Regions from separate parts of the Aliikangiella maris genome, predicted to be linked through region 1. Evidence: predicted binding sites of a transcription regulator. Region 1 holds the regulator's gene; the other holds the start of a gene.

Region 1 (3,297 bases):
GATTTAAGCATTAAGATAATTGGTATCACAACAATATCTGACTAACAAGCATACTATTTTAGTCATTTCATTTTTTGCAATCATGAAATTTATAATTTAAAACATCGATGTTAAAACTGGGATATTAATTTCTGATCTAGATCATTCTCTTTTCAATTTAGCCTGTTAAGCTACCTGCTGTTACCAGTCGAAACCTGATTAACGATATGTCTATCAGTTACAACCGAGAAGGGGAGAGAAGTCATTGCAATCACTAAAGCTTGAGTGGGATGAAAACCTGCTGAACAAGTATGATGTTTCTGGCCCTAGATACACTTCGTACCCAACTGCACTGGAGTTTTCCGATGAATATATGCAGAGCGATTATATTACTTGTCTTGAAAATATTGCGCAGGATAAATCTTTGTCACTGTATATTCATATCCCTTTTTGCCAAAATATTTGCTATTACTGCGCTTGTAATAAAGTCATTACTAAAGATAAAAGTAAAACCATTCAATATGTTGAAAATCTGGTCCGCGAAATTCAGTTGGTGTCCTCGCACCTAAAAGCAAAAACATTAAAACAAATTCATTGGGGAGGTGGGACGCCAACTTACTTATCAATGAAACAGATAGCATTAATTATGGATACTATTAGGACTTGTTTTGATGTACCTGATGATGTATCGACCGAAGTCTCTATCGAAGTGGATCCAAGGGCTTTGGCAATTACCGATATTAAAGTATTGGCTCAAATGGGGTTTAATCGCATGAGTATGGGCGTTCAGGATTTTGACCCTAAAGTTCAGCAGTCGATCAACCGCATCCAGTCTTTTGAAATAACTCGTGATTTAATTAATGAAGCAAGAAAGCATGGCTTTCGTTCGATTAATCTCGATTTGATTTATGGATTACCTTTACAAACTCGAGAAACATTTGCCGCGACTTTAGACAAAGTTATTCAAATATCTCCTGATAGAATATCTGTTTTTAATTATGCACACTTGCCTCATCGTTTTAAACCACAGCGTCGAATCAAAAGTGCTGAGCTACCAACTCCAGTGGAGAAATTGGCCATTTTTGCCTATATCATTGATAAACTTCAACAAAGCGGTTATTGCTATATAGGTATGGATCACTTCGCCAAGCCTGATGATGAATTGGCTATCGCGCAAAATAATCAGCAATTACATCGTAATTTTCAAGGCTATACAACACACGAGGAATATGAATTAATCGGCGTAGGGGTTTCTGCGATTGGTTCGTTGAATGGGCAATACCATCAAAATGTCAGAGAAGTTGATAGTTATTATCATTTACTTGAGCAGGGTCAGCTACCCACTTGGCGTGGAGCGAGTATGACTTTTGATGACACGATTAGGAAAAATGTCATATTTGATTTAATTTGTCACTTTTATCTAGATATAAATCAGATTGAAACTCGCTATCATATTAATTTTAAAACCTATTTTTCTCGCGAACTAAAGATGCTTCAACCGCTAATTGAAGATAAACTTATTACTTATTCAGGCGATTCAATTCAAGTCTTTGCTAAAGGCCGATTACTGATTCGTAATATTTGCATGACATTTGACGCCTATTTAAATGAGTTACAGGAAATCAGGTGTTTTTCAAAAGTTATCTAAATGACTGATTCAGCTTTATTTAAGCGCAAATAGATTGAGTAAATGATTAAAATGATAATTTTGTTGGCTTTTCTATTTTGTGAATATCGTTAATTTTTGTGAAAATTGGCTCCCTTGAATATATAAATTGAGTATAATGCACCTGTATATTCAAAACAAAGGGTGGGTCAAAGTTGTCTTCGAATAATTTTTTGCATAGTGAAATAAAGTGTCAGACCTGTAGTATTAGACGATTGTGTCTACCCGTGATGTTAGCTGATTCTGATATCGAACATCTCGAAAATATTGTTCAACGCAAAAAGGTACTGAAAAAAGGCGACTTTTTGTTCCATGCCGGTGATACATTTGATGCAATACACGCTATTCGCTCTGGCAGTCTCAAAACCTACACCATCAGTTCTGATGGTACGGAACAAATTACCGGATTTCATTTACCCGGTGAAATAGTTGGTTTAAATGCAATTAGCAGTACACAGTATCCTAGTTTTGCCAAAGCCTTGGAAACTTCACTGGTTTGTTCCATCCCCTTTGATAAACTTGAAGCACTCTCACGGGAATTGCCCGGCTTACAAAAGCAGCTTTTTAAGATTATGAGCGGCGAGATTCGCGAAGAGCAAGATTTAATGATGTTGCTCAGTAAAAAGAATGCTGACGAGCGGTTTGCGGCTTTTATTATAAACTTTTCTGGTCGTTTTAAACGCCGAGGCTTATCCAATAAGGAATTCCAGTTGACCATGACTCGTGGCGATATTGGTAATTATTTGGGCTTAGCCGTAGAAACAGTAAGTCGCTTGGTAACCCGTTTGCAAAAGCAAGGGCTCATATCGATTCAAGATCGTTATATTCAAATTAAAGATATGGAAGGCTTAAGTTCCTTAGCTGGTACATCTTGTCATGTATAATAGATTTTAAGTGTTTGAGATAATTTATTTTATTGAGTACTCAAGGTTAAATTATTTATATTTGAATAGCTCATTTATTAAGAGGAACTGTGAGTTATATTGGTAGGCAATTCTATGAGGATGAATTTGGCAAATGATTGACAAGTCATTTATTTCAGGACTCATATTATCTGGTGGTGCGGGTCGCAGACTAGAAGGAAAAGATAAAGGACTACAACAATTCCAACAAAAACCTTTGATCGAGCATCAAATAGATTGGCTGGCAGACCAGGTAGGAGAATTAATTATTTCTGCTAACCGTCATTTAGTAACTTATCAACAATATGGATATCTGGTTGTTACCGATCAACGAGAAGGTTATGCTGGACCGCTTGCAGGCATAGAGCAAGGGCTGCAAATTATGAAGAATGACTGGTTATTTGTTTTACCTGTCGATGTACCACTCCTACCTAAAATATTAATTCATCAACTTGTGCAACAAATTCAGTTTTCTGATTCTGCTTATTATTTAGTGACTGATGTAAGAGAGCATTACTTATGTATGTTGCTAAATCGATCTTGTCATAACACTGTCAGTCAATTACTCAATCAAAAGACTTATCGTGTAAGAGATTTCCTCAAGCAAATAAAGGCAACGCCAGTTAATTTGAATATTGAAGAGTCCGCATTTCGAAATTTAAATTATCTGGCAGATTATCAATCGGTCTAGTTATTTTGATTTTAAGTCAATTTCAAGAAAAGCACTGATCGCAGTGCTACTTGTGATTT
Region 2 (3,297 bases), on a different contig from region 1:
GGCCAATAGCTATTGCGACAATGGCCATGAGCAAGGAGGTCAAAGTCGCCAGTTTAGCAGTCACTTTGCCACGAATATAACGCGGATAGTTAGCCCGCCAAATATCAGAACGTATTGTTAATATGCCAGACCAGCAAATTCGCGCGATAATATAAAACATCAATAGCGCAAAAAGTCCCGATTCATCAAAAGTAGTCTGGCTAATCCCAAGCCCACATACACAGCAGACTAGTGCCAAGTTAGACACCAATCGAGTCCGGCTGCGACCATGACTTAACTTGACCCACACAAAACTAATCAAGTTAGAATAAAATGGCGCACCAGTACTGACCGCCACCGCTAAATTTAACAACCAGCTCTCGACCCGTCCCTCGAATCCATTTTTAATTAATACACCAATGACACCACCTTCAAGTAGCGCAAGCATTAAAGCCAGACTAGTCCAGGAAAATAATTCGCGACGTATACGCTGCTCAAGTGTTTGTCTTTGGGTTGTAGAAATAGCAGGGATTATTCTGGACATCAGTTGAATAACTCAGTGTGCAAAAACAGGAATAAATTAACAGATCGGACCGCTAATAGTAGATTATTCATTAATTATTGCAAATAGAAATAGACTATTTGATTGAATTTGGACACCTTTGCTGTGCAAATATTAGTCATCTAGAGTAAATATAAAATCTGCCACTTTATCGGCAGCTGTTTGCAAATTATCTGCGAGCGTTAAACCAGACTTTACCCGAGGCTTAAAGCTGTGATCACCGTCAGCTAAATACTCAACACAAACCTGTTTGCTCAATGCGTGACCTTCTATCTCATTAGGCTTACCCATACTATCACGTTCTCCTTGTAGAATTAATGTTGGAATACTAATGTGAGCTAAATGTTCTCCTCTAAATTTTTCTGGCTTATTCGCAGGATGAAAAGGAAAACCAAATGCGATTAGACCACTTATCTTAAATTCAAGTTTAAAATCAGGCGCAGACTCAGTCGCCAACAAACTGGCTACCCTTCCCCCCATAGATTTACCAGCCAATATTAATTTATCAGTAGGCAATAACCGTTGACTTTCTTTGAGCTGTTTGATTTGTTGATTAAAATCATCAATTAATCGTGGCATTCGATCAGGTGGACGTCGTTTACCATCAATTAATCGCTGACGCATATAGGGAAAATCAAATCGAAAGACCGTTAAATCTTTAGCGCTAATAAGTTGATCCATCTGTTGCATCCAATCTGAATCTTTGTTTGCTCCAGCCCCATGAGCCAATAGAATTTTAAATTCACTTTTAAACAAGTAGAAGTCACCCAATTTAAGTTAACAATAGGAAAATAACCAGTTTAAATTATTTAAAAAATTTAATCCAAATCAAATATTTCCCGCGCAATTAGCCAAAGTAATTATGAGTTTCTTATCGCTCTATACTTCAATTAAAAACCTGGTTTTGTATAATTACTTATTGACGTATTTTAATTGTGGATAATAACGGAAAAAATAGCCTTAATATATACTGGGTTATATGAGAATTTAAAATTGGATAAATTCGCTGAAGAACAACAGATAAAAACGTTACCTGTCAATATTGTTTATACACAAAAAACTACAGTTCGAAACATTTATAACTGAACGATAATAATCTTTTAGACCTTTTGTGTAAGGTTTATCAATCAGCCAACGCAATTGATATAACTTCAATGAATTGAGAAAAAGTATTTTACTCGTCATTTTTACCAAGCATTAGAAATTACTATTTTTAAGCAGCCAGCGTTTTAATCGTTAAAATTTAAGCAGATTAAGCAGATTAAGCAGATTAAGCAGAAAAAGTTTAAGTAGAAAAAATAGGCCGCCAAAAGGCGGCCTGAAACCCTAAGAACAATCGGGGATTTGTTGAATCAAAATTGAGTCAATACAAGTCGCTACCAACACGCTGTGTTGCATTGTTGTCTAAATTTCAGCGATTGCAAAGATGGTGCGAAGAATAAACGGGTGAGCAATATCAATCAATGCACAAAATACCATTTTTTGCCCGAATAAAAGATATTACATGTTTTATTTTTTAAAGTGAGAACAGTGACTGGTTTTTAATGCATGAAATTATTTTTTAATATATAGCCACATGAGAAACCCTAAAATTTTAATTGAGAAAATCTCGATGAATAAACTGATGTTTCTCGTTAACTTTCGGTAACAATGATAAAAAGCCATTAAAAACTTTATGGCTTAATGCCAGAGATCGATCAATTCGATAATGTGTTTCCTGCCAAATTGAATCAACTCGCGCTTTAGCTTTATCGAGTCCCAATTCTTTTAAATGTTGAGGTAACTTTAGCCAGCGTTGAATTAAGGATAAGTCAGTTTCAAGATGAAATTGAAATCCATAAACATTGTTTTTTAATTGAAAAGCCTGGTGAGCAATCTGTTCACCGGTAGCAAGTAACGTTGCATTTTTGGGTAAGTCGAATGTATAACCATGCCACTGAAAAATATTTTCACACTCATCAAAATGACCGAGCACCGGATCATTTTGTGCTGCCTGAGTTGGTGTAATAGGGTACCAGCCAATTTCTTTTTTAGGTGCCTGATAAACTTTCGCGCCAGCCGCAGCCGCAATGAGTTGTGCCCCCAAACAAATTCCCAAGACAGGAATATCTTGTTGCATTGCCTGTCGAATCACTCGCTGCTCGGTTACCAGATGTGGATACTCATCTTCTTGACCAATATTCATTGGGCCACCAAGAATAATAAGTGCATCGTAGCTACAAATATCCGGTTTAGCATTAGGTTCTCGGCCAAAATTCACGTATCGAATACGGTGCCTTTGTGAACGGATCAGTGGATCAAGTGTACCAAGAGGTTCATAAGGAACATGCTGAAAAACCATTATTTTTGCCAAAACTTAAACCTCTGCTCGACAGTTTTTGCTGAAACACCAACGAGACAATCACTTTTTGTTGCTCGATACATCAATAAACCAAAACCTAAATCGGTTAATCACTCACAAATTATGTTTTTAATTGAATAAACATGCATAAAATCACTAGTTTTATGCTTATTGCTTGAATAACCCATATTTTAGTCAGTTTATTAATATTTGACACAAATGAAAATAGCGCAAAGCAATATGTAAATAACTGTCAATCTTATTGGGATTTTTGCAACTGGCGCTTGTACAGCGGCAAACGGCTGGTTATGCTGCATGTCTCGTTTAATTTTTACTAATAATGACATTTCAAGATGAAGAACAACAAACTCAATAAAAATCAATCCCTTAAATCAACAATAAGGATGTCCGTCGC

What was found. The regulator FNR, encoded in region 1, switches genes on or off when oxygen is low (the NO sensors DNR and NnrR bind a similar motif). The targets are predictions, from matches to a motif close to TTGATNTANATCAA.
Region 2: ABVT42_RS04325 (alpha/beta family hydrolase) is a predicted target of FNR. The motif match lies at 1,360-1,373, and genes of this name have one in related genera.

The regions. Positions count from the first base shown of each region.
Region 1 is NZ_JBFDAH010000001.1:433,270-436,566, forward strand. Features, by position in the region: gene hemN (oxygen-independent coproporphyrinogen III oxidase) at 245-1,627, shown strand; gene fnr (fumarate/nitrate reduction transcriptional regulator Fnr) at 1,801-2,529, shown strand; gene mobA (molybdenum cofactor guanylyltransferase MobA) at 2,663-3,238, shown strand; gene ABVT42_RS01980 (DUF7009 family protein) at 3,239-3,297, opposite strand, start outside.
Region 2 is NZ_JBFDAH010000003.1:267,159-270,455, forward strand. Features, by position in the region: gene ABVT42_RS04320 (MFS transporter) at 1-523, opposite strand, end outside; gene ABVT42_RS04325 (alpha/beta family hydrolase) at 656-1,297, opposite strand; gene ABVT42_RS04330 (glutamine amidotransferase-related protein) at 2,136-2,894, opposite strand; gene ABVT42_RS04335 (peptidylprolyl isomerase) at 3,236-3,297, shown strand, end outside.